Regions from separate parts of the Streptomyces sp. NPDC015032 genome, predicted to be linked through region 3. Evidence: predicted binding sites of a transcription regulator. Region 3 holds the regulator's gene; each other region holds the start of a gene.

Region 1 (3,275 bases), on a different contig from region 3:
TGGGTCGCCACCGACGTACGGGTCGCCTGCTCGACGCCGTTCGGTGTGAAGAACATCCGGTACGCGTCCTCGGCGCCGAACTTCGCCACCGCCCGCTGCCGCAGCCGCGCCTGCCCCAGGGCCGCCGAGACCAGGGGGGCCGGGTGGGTGCGGCGCAGCCGGGTGGCGGTGGCGAGCTCCTGGGCGGGATCGTACGACCGCAGCTCGTCCAGGAGCGCCGTGCCCTCGGGGGTACGCAGGGCCATGAAGGCGGCGAGGGGGCCGTCGGCGTCGGCCGGGCGGCCATGGCCGCTTGGCGGGTCGTTCGGGTCGTTCGGGGCGAGTGCGTTCACCCGCCCCATTGTGAGCCAGCCGGGTTGACCGGTGGACCCGGCGGAGGTGTCGGGCCGGAGCGCCTCGCCCGTGCTGGCAGGATGCGACGCCATGCGTCTTGTGCGACAAAAGGAAAAATTTATCATGGACTATGGCGAATCGGGTGCGCGCGGACCCCGGCGCGGGCGCGGCCCCGGCGGGCATCGGCCGGCCCGCGCGGTCCTGGCCGCGCTCCTGATCGCCGCCGTCGGCTCCGGCTGTGCCTCCGGGGCCGACGAACGCCGGACCCGGCCGTCCGCCGGACAGCCGGGCGGCTCCGGGCAGCCGGGCGCCCAGGGCCGCGCACCCGCCGGGTCCTATGAGAACGCGAAGTTCGGCCCGGCCGTACGTGCGGCCCTCGCCAAGAAGTGGGGGCTGGCCGGGCCCCCGCTGATCGCGCCCCCGCCGCCCGCCGTCAAACCGCACATCACCACCCGGAAGGGTTTCGAGGTGGAGGGCGGCGACGACTCCCTGCCGCCGGTCTTCACCACCGTCCCGACCGAGGACCGGGTCGTCTTCCTGACGATGGACGACGGAGCCGAGAAGGACCCCGAACTGCTGCAGATGATGGACGAGCTGGACATCCCGTACAGCGCCTTCCTCAGCGACTACGAGGTGCGCGACAACTACGGGTACTTCGGGGAGGCGCAGCGGCTGGGCGTCGGCCTCAACAACCACACGCTCAACCACCCCTACCTGCCCGGTCTCTCGTACCGCGAGCAGGAGCGCGAGATCTGCGACCAGCAGGCCATCATCGAGAAACAGTTCGGGAAGCGCCCCGCCCTCTTCCGGCCGCCCTACGGCAACTACAACGGCGACACGCTCCGGATCGCCAAGTCCTGCGGCATCAAGGCCGTGCCGCTCTGGAACGCGGAGGCGTTCCCGGACCACATGGAGTGGCGCGAGTTGGACCAGGACCTGCACCCCGGCGACATCATCCTCACGCACTTCCGGGGACGGAAGGAGTGGGACGGCAGCATGGCCGACCTGGTCCGCGCGGTCATGAAGACCGTCACGGACAAGGGGTACGCCGTGGCCCGGCTGGAAGACTACGTATGAGAAGGGCGTACCGGCTGCTCACCGGGCTGCTGCTGGCCGGTGCGCTCCTGACCGCCACCGCCGGGTGCGCGCAGTCGGTGGACCCGATCGAACGGCTGGGCCGCAAGGCCGCACAGAAAATGACGCACCCCCGGCCGGCCCCCGCGGCGGGCCCGCAGGCGCGTCCGCATGGCGGCCACGGCGCCCATGGCGACCACGGCGGCCATGGCAACCACGGCGACCACGGGGCGCCGGGGTCACCGGGTGTCATCGTCTGCGGCCGGCCGCCGGAGTCCGGGCACTCGTCGTCGTCACCGCCGCTGAGGCACTGGTGGCCGGACCGGCCGGGACCGTCCGAAGGGGTGGCGCCCGGCGCCGGGTGCGAGCGGCGGTAGTCCCCGCCCGGCCAGTGCCGTCGCCACGTACAGCAGGAGCGCCACCAGGATCCGGACCGCTCGCTCCCGGGCGGGGATTTTCCGACGCCACGACTGGCTGGATTGGCACTCCGCTTGACCGAGTGCTAATCGCGGTCATAGTCTCGGTGCTGGCACTCACCACTGGAGAGTGCCAGCAGTACTGTGCGACTGGCAGGTCCGGCACCCGCGACGACGGATCCACCTGGTCGCCACCCAAAGACTGTTACCCCGTGAGATCTCCGAAGGGGGAGACCGGATCGTGTCGACCGCCAGCACCAAGGTTGCGATCAAGCCGCTCGAGGACCGCATTGTGGTCCAGCCGCTCGACGCCGAGCAGACCACGGCCTCCGGCCTGGTCATTCCGGACACCGCCAAGGAGAAGCCCCAGGAGGGCGTCGTCCTGGCCGTGGGCCCGGGCCGCTTCGAGAACGGCGAGCGCCTTCCGCTCGACGTCAAGACCGGCGACGTCGTGCTCTACAGCAAGTACGGCGGCACCGAGGTGAAGTACAACGGCGAGGAGTACCTCGTCCTCTCGGCCCGCGACGTGCTCGCGATCGTCGAGAAGTAATTCACCCACGTTTGCTTCTGTTCTGCGCCCCTGGCCCCCGCGAATAACCAGCCGGGCGGCCGGGGGCGCAGTTCGTTCGAGAGGAAAGCTCAGCTCCCATGGCGAAGATCCTGAAGTTCGACGAGGACGCCCGTCGCGCCCTTGAGCGCGGCGTCAACAAGCTTGCCGACACGGTCAAGGTGACGATCGGCCCCAGGGGCCGCAACGTCGTCATCGACAAGAAGTTCGGCGCTCCCACCATCACCAACGACGGTGTCACCATCGCGCGCGAGGTCGAGCTCGACGACCCGTACGAGAACCTCGGTGCCCAGCTGGTGAAGGAGGTGGCGACCAAGACCAACGACGTCGCGGGTGACGGTACGACCACCGCCACCGTGCTGGCCCAGGCGCTCGTCCGCGAGGGTCTGCGCAACGTCGCCGCGGGTGCGTCCCCGGCCGCCCTGAAGAAGGGCATCGACGCCGCGGTCAAGGCCGTGTCCGAGGAGCTCCTCGCGACCGCCCGCCCGATCGACGACAAGACCGACATCGCCGCCGTGGCCGCGCTCTCCGCGCAGGACCCGCAGGTCGGCGAGCTCATCGCCGAGGCGATGGACAAGGTCGGCAAGGACGGCGTCATCACCGTCGAGGAGTCCAACACCTTCGGTCTGGACCTCGACTTCACCGAGGGCATGGCCTTCGACAAGGGCTACCTGTCCCCGTACATGGTGACCGACCAGGAGCGTATGGAGGCCGTCCTCGACGACCCGTACATCCTGATCCACCAGGGCAAGATCGGCGCGATCCAGGAGCTGCTCCCGCTGCTGGAGAAGGTCATCCAGGCCGGTGGCTCCAAGCCGCTGCTGATCATCGCCGAGGACGTCGAGGGCGAGGCCCTGTCGACCCTGGTCGTCAACAAGATCCGT
Region 2 (3,275 bases), on a different contig from region 3:
GAGTTCCTGCTCGCGTCCCACAACGAGGGGCACTCCCTCGTGACACAGGAGCTCTGCGCCTGGCTCCTCGACCGGCTCCCGTAGGGCGTTCCGCACGGCGTCCGGCGCGACGAGTGGCGGACCGGCGGGCCGGGGAGCCCTGCGCGGTACCAGGGCGGGCCGCGGTATCACGCGCTCACGGTGCTCCGGCGGGCACCGCGGGCGCGTCCTGCCGCACCCCCGCGGGGTGCCCGCCGTCCGGGGGCGGTGCCCGGGAGCCCCGGCCGGGGCAGGAACGACATCGCCCCCGGGACCTGATGGTCCCGGGGGCGATGCGGTACAGCTGTACAGGAACTACCGATCCGTCAGGATCAGAAGTCCATGTCACCGCCCGGCATGCCGCCCGGGGCGGCCGCGGCGGCCTTCTCCGGCTTGTCGGCGATGACGGCCTCGGTGGTGAGGAACAGCGCGGCGATGGACGCGGCGTTCTGCAGGGCGGAGCGCGTGACCTTCGCCGGGTCGAGAATGCCCTCGGCGATCATGTCGACGTACTCGCCGGTCGCGGCGTTCAGACCGTGGCCGACGGCCAGGTTGCGCACCTTCTCGACGACGACGCCGCCCTCGAGACCACCGTTGACGGCGATCTGCTTGAGCGGGGCCTCCAGCGCCAGCTTGACGGCGTTGGCGCCGGTCGCCTCGTCACCCGAGAGCTCCAGCTTCTCGAAGACGGCCGAGGCCTGGAGCAGAGCCACGCCACCACCGGCGACGATGCCCTCCTCGACGGCGGCCTTGGCGTTGCGCACCGCGTCCTCGATGCGGTGCTTGCGCTCCTTCAGCTCGACCTCGGTCGCGGCACCGGCCTTGATGACGGCCACGCCGCCGGCCAGCTTCGCGAGGCGCTCCTGAAGCTTCTCGCGGTCGTAGTCCGAGTCGGAGTTCTCGATCTCGGCGCGGATCTGGTTGACGCGACCCTGAACCTGGTCGCTGTCACCGGCACCGTCGACGATCGTGGTCTCGTCCTTGGTGATGACGACCTTGCGGGCGCGGCCGAGCAGGTCGAGACCGGCGTTCTCCAGCTTGAGGCCGACCTCCTCGGAGATGACGGTGCCACCGGTGAGGATGGCGATGTCGCCGAGCATGGCCTTGCGGCGGTCACCGAAGCCCGGGGCCTTGACGGCGACGGACTTGAAGGTGCCACGGATCTTGTTGACGACCAGGGTCGACAGGGCCTCGCCCTCGACGTCCTCGGCGATGATCAGCAGCGGCTTGCCGGACTGCATGACCTTCTCCAGCAGCGGAAGGAGGTCCTTCACGTTGCTGACCTTGGAGTTCACGATCAGGATGTACGGGTCGTCGAGGGACGACTCCATGCGCTCCATGTCGGTGGCGAAGTACGCCGAGATGTAGCCCTTGTCGAAGCGCATACCCTCGGTGAGCTCCAGCTCCAGACCGAAGGTCTGGGACTCCTCGACGGTGATGACGCCTTCCTTGCCGACCTTGTCCATGGCCTCGGCGATGAGCTCGCCGATCTGGGTGTCGGCGGCGGAGATGGAGGCGGTCGAAGCGATCTGCTCCTTGGTCTCCACGTCCTTGGCCTGCTCCAGGAGGGCGGCGGAGACGGCCTCGACGGCCTTCTCGATGCCCCGCTTGAGGGCCATCGGGTTGGCACCCGCGGCGACGTTGCGAAGGCCTTCGCGGACGAGGGCCTGGGCGAGAACGGTGGCGGTGGTCGTACCGTCGCCGGCGACGTCGTCCGTCTTCTTGGCGACCTCCTTGACCAGCTCCGCACCGATCTTCTCGTACGGGTCCTCCAGCTCGATCTCCTTGGCGATGGACACACCATCGTTGGTGATCGTGGGGGCGCCCCACTTCTTCTCAAGGACGACGTTGCGACCCTTGGGGCCAAGGGTGACCTTGACGGCGTCGGCGAGCTGGTTCATGCCGCGCTCGAGACCGCGCCGGGCCTCCTCGTCGAACGCGATGATCTTGGCCATGTGAAGTGGTCCTCCCGGACAGGGGTGGATTTCTCCGGACCGAGTGGCGCCCGCGACGGACGGCCTGCGCGACCGGTGGTTCCTTGCCCCACCGGCCCTGCGGGCCTCACCGGCCCGGTCCAAGTTCTGTCACTCTCACCTGGAGAGTGCTAACGCCAATGATTAGCACTCGACCCCCTCGAGTGCAAGCGTCCCCCTCGGGATGTGGACAACCGCGATCCTCTCGCGGATGCCCCGGACACCACTCACGCACGGAGGGCCTGTACCCCTGGGGTACAGGCCCTCCGTGCGTGAGTGGTGTCGTTGGCCGACCGCGTCGAGCTCAGCCGACGGCGAGCTTGACCATGTCCGCCTGCGGCCCCTTCTGGCCCTGCGAGATCTCGAATTCAACTCGCTGACCCTCTTCGAGGGTGCGGTACCCGTCCATCTGGATCGCGCTGTAGTGGACGAAAACATCCGCACCACCGTCGACCGCGATGAAGCCGTACCCCTTCTCCGCGTTGAACCACTTGACGGTGCCCTGAGCCATGCCTAACTCCCCTATTACTGGCCCTTGCGCAGGACCGCACTTCGCGGACCCGGGTCAGAACTCACCCTCCGACAGGAGAGGGTGTGTGCGCCGGAACGCGTCGACCGCGGCCGAATGTATCTGCCCAACTGCCCTCTGCAACAGGTCAATCGGACGAGAATTCTGGGCAGCATCGAACACCCGAATATGGGGAATTCATCAGATTCCAGGGCAAGTCGGGCCGGGCAAAGGCGACTTATGGCGCAAGGAGATCGCGCACTTTGGCTGCTTCTTGTCGGGACCGGGCGCATTCTCATATGCGGGCGGCACGGGCAGCTGGGGGGACTTCCCACACTGTACCGCGCTCAACCACACAGAATTGCCCCCTCCGCTTCTCTCGCGGAGGGGGCAATTCCGATAACGCCATGAAAACGGACAGGGGGTCAGCAGCCGCCCGCGACCGCCGGGATGATCGAGATGCCGGCGCCGTCCGGCGTCGCCGTCTCCAGACCGCCCTCGAAGCGCACGTCGTCGTCGTTGACGTACACGTTCACGAAGCGGCGCAGCTTGCCCTGGTCGTCCAGGACGCGGGCGGCGATGCCCGGGTGGTTCTCCTCCAGGGACGCGATGACCTGGGAGAGGGTCGAACCCTCCGCCGGGACCTCGGCCTGGCCGCCCGTGTAGGTGCGGAGGATGGTGGGGATGCGGACCTTGACGCTCATGGTGGGTGCCTCTCTTCGGTCTCGGGTGGTCAGCCGGCGGCGAGTCCGGCGGCGCGGAACGCGTCCAGGCTC
Region 3 (3,275 bases):
CAGGTCGAGCGTCCATTCGCCGCGCACCTCGTGGCGGGGCGCCACCACCGCGCCGGTGGCCTCCGCCGCGTCGTGCTCGGACACCCCGTAGTGGACCGCGGAGGCGTACAGCGCGTCCGCCCCGGACTTCAGCAGGTCCGTCATGCCGACCGCTCCGTACACCTCGGTGCCGGAGAACGCCGCGGTGCCCAGCACATGGTCGAAGTGCGGGTGGCTGAGTGCGATATGCGTCACCTTGCGGCCGAGCAGGGCCTGTGCCTGGGCGCGTAGTTCGGCGCCTTCGCGGAGCGTCGATCCGGTGTCGTAGAGCAGCACTCCATCGGCTCCGACCACCAGCGCGACGGTCGCATCCCATCCTGGAAGGCGTCGTCGGCCCACTCCGTGACCGAGTCGCTCCCAGCCGAACTCTTCCCAAGAGACGTCCATACCGCGACGCTATCGGCAACGACCTGCACGGTCACGCGGTAGCGTGACCGGTCGCCCTTGCTAGGCCCCCACTCGTCCGCCGTACACTGAGCGGGGGAGTTGCTGGCACTCGTGAGGACAGAGTGCCAAGCGGATTCCTGGGAATGAAGCAGGAACGGCCCGAGAACCACCGAGGAACACAGCTGGAGGTGTGCGCCATGCTCAGCGAACGCAGACTCGAAGTGCTGCGCGCCATCGTCCAGGACTACGTCGGCACCGAGGAGCCCGTGGGTTCCAAGGCGCTCACCGAGCGGCACAAGCTGGGAGTCTCCCCGGCCACCGTCCGCAACGACATGGCGGTGCTGGAGGACGAGGGCTTCATCGCCCAGCCCCACACCAGTGCGGGACGTATCCCGACGGACAAGGGCTACCGGCTCTTCGTCGACAGGCTCGCAGGGGTCAAGCCCCTCTCGTCGCCGGAACGCCGTGCCATTCACAACTTCCTCGACGGCGCCGTCGACCTCGACGACGTCGTGGGCCGCACCGTGCGGCTGCTCGCGCAGCTGACCCGGCAGGTCGCCATCGTGCAGTACCCCTCGCTGACCCGGTCCACGGTGCGGCACGTGGAACTGCTGTCGCTGGCGTCCGCCCGCCTGATGCTCGTACTGATCACGGACACCGGCCGGGTCGAACAACGCATGATCGACTGCCCCGCCCCGTTCGGCGAGACCTCACTCGCCGATCTGCGGGCCCGGCTCAACAGCCGGGTCGTCGGACGCCGTTTCGCGGATGTCCCGCAACTGGTGCAGGATCTGCCGGAATCATTCGAGAGCGAGGACCGGGGGACCGTGTCCACCGTGCTCTCCACCCTGCTCGAAACCCTCGTCGAGGAGACGGAGGAGCGGCTGATGATCGGCGGCACCTCCAACCTCACCCGCTTCGGACACGACTTCCCGGTGATGATCCGGCCGGTGCTGGAGGCACTGGAGGAGCAGGTCGTGCTGCTGAAGCTGCTCGGCGAGGCCAAGGACTCGGGCATGACCGTACGGATCGGGCACGAGAACGCCCACGAGGGGCTCAACTCCACGTCCGTCGTCGCGGTCGGCTACGGTTCGGGCGACGAGGCAGTCGCCAAACTCGGCGTGGTCGGACCGACCCGCATGGACTACCCCGGAACGATGGGAGCGGTACGCGCAGTGGCACGTTACGTCGGACAGATCCTGGCGGAGTCGTAAGTGGCCACGGACTACTACGCCGTACTCGGCGTACGCCGCGACGCATCCCAGGACGAGATCAAGAAGGCATTCCGGCGGCTCGCCCGCGAGCTGCATCCGGATGTGAACCCCGATCCGAAGACCCAGGAGCGGTTCAAGGAGATCAACGCCGCCTACGAGGTGTTGTCGGATCCGCAGAAGAAGCAGGTCTACGACCTCGGCGGCGACCCGCTGTCCGCCTCCGGCGGCGGCGGTGGTGGCGCGGGCGGATTCGGACAGGGTGGCTTCGGCAACTTCTCCGACATCATGGACGCGTTCTTCGGTACGTCGTCGCAGCGCGGGCCCCGTTCGCGCACCCGGCGCGGCCAGGACGCGATGATCCGGCTGGAGATCGATCTCGCCGAGGCGGCGTTCGGCACGACCAAGGACATCCAGGTCGACACGGCCGTGGTCTGTACGACCTGCAGCGGCGAGGGGGCCGCGCCCGGCACCTCCGCCCAGACCTGTGACATGTGCCGCGGCCGCGGCGAGGTCTCCCAGGTCACCCGGTCCTTCCTCGGCCAGGTCATGACCTCGCGGCCCTGCCCGCAGTGCCAGGGTTTCGGCACGGTCGTGCCGACCCCGTGCCCGGAGTGCGCCGGCGACGGCCGCATCCGGTCGAGGCGCACACTCACCGTGAAAATCCCCGCCGGTGTCGACAACGGCACCCGGATCCAGCTCGCCGGCGAGGGCGAGGTCGGCCCCGGCGGCGGCCCGGCCGGGGATCTGTACGTGGAGATCCATGAACTGCCGCACCCGGTGTTCCAGCGCCGCGGTGACGACCTGCACTGCACGGTCACCATCCCCATGACGGCGGGCGCGCTCGGCACCAAGGTGCCGTTGGAGACGCTCGACGGACTGGAGGAGGTCGACATCCGGCCCGGCACCCAGTCCGGCCAGTCGGTCCCGCTGCACGGCCGCGGCATCACACACCTGCGGGGCGGCGGGCGCGGCGATCTGATCGTGCATGTCGAGGTCATGACCCCGACGAAGCTGGACCCGGAGCAGGAGAGGCTGCTGCGGGACCTGGCGAAGATGCGCGGCGAGGAGCGGCCCACCGGCCAGTTCCAGCCCGGGCAGCAGGGGTTGTTCTCCCGTCTGAAGGACGCCTTCAACGGCCGCTGACGGTTCCCGCGCACGGTTTCGCACACGGTCCTCGCGCACCGTCCCCGAACGCCGGACGGGCTCGCTCGCCGAGCCGTCCGGCGTTCGCGGACCGATGCCACGACAAGTTGAGGAGAATGAAGACAAAGGGGACCCGGGCCGGGCGCGCCAGGACCGGCGGGACGTGACACGATGCGGTCATGTCATCCGTGTTGACCGATCTCTGCCGGTATCCGATCGTGCAGGCCCCGATGGCGGGTGGCGTGTCCTGTCCGCAGCTCGTCGCGGCCGTCGCCGAGGCGGGCGGCCTGGGCTTCCTCGCCGCCGGGTACAAGACGGCGGACGGCATGTACAACGAGATCAAGCAGCTGCGCGGGCTGACCGGCCGGCCCTTCGGCGTCAATCTCTTCATGCCGCAGCCGGTGCTCGCCGATCCGAGCGCCGTCGAGGTGTACCGGCATCAACTCTCCGGTGAGGCCGCCTGGTACGAGACCCCGCTCGGCGACCCGGACT

Evidence for each region. The regulator HrcA, encoded in region 3, represses chaperone genes, less so after heat shock. The targets are predictions, from matches to a motif close to TTNGCACTCNGNNNNNCNGAGTGCNAA.
Region 1: the regulator HrcA is predicted to act here: its motif matches at 1,887-1,913, upstream of groES (co-chaperone GroES).
Region 2: the regulator HrcA is predicted to act here: its motif matches at 2,136-2,162, upstream of groL (chaperonin GroEL).

Annotation. Positions count from the first base shown of each region.
Region 1 is NZ_JBIBVN010000004.1:74,401-77,675, reverse strand. It holds gene ACF08M_RS08775 (methyltransferase domain-containing protein) at 1-341, opposite strand, end outside; gene ACF08M_RS08770 (polysaccharide deacetylase family protein) at 424-1,410, shown strand; gene ACF08M_RS08765 (hypothetical protein) at 1,407-1,784, shown strand; gene groES (co-chaperone GroES) at 2,065-2,373, shown strand; gene groL (chaperonin GroEL) at 2,472-3,275, shown strand, end outside.
Region 2 is NZ_JBIBVN010000043.1:42,387-45,661, forward strand. It holds gene ACF08M_RS35595 (esterase/lipase family protein) at 1-84, shown strand, start outside; gene groL (chaperonin GroEL) at 351-1,973, opposite strand; gene ACF08M_RS35605 (cold-shock protein) at 2,296-2,502, opposite strand; gene ACF08M_RS35610 (MoaD/ThiS family protein) at 2,925-3,203, opposite strand; gene thrC (threonine synthase) at 3,233-3,275, opposite strand, start outside.
Region 3 is NZ_JBIBVN010000001.1:64,563-67,837, reverse strand. It holds gene ACF08M_RS00320 (MBL fold metallo-hydrolase) at 1-426, opposite strand, end outside; gene hrcA (heat-inducible transcriptional repressor HrcA) at 624-1,640, shown strand; gene dnaJ (molecular chaperone DnaJ) at 1,641-2,783, shown strand; gene ACF08M_RS00305 (nitronate monooxygenase) at 2,963-3,275, shown strand, end outside.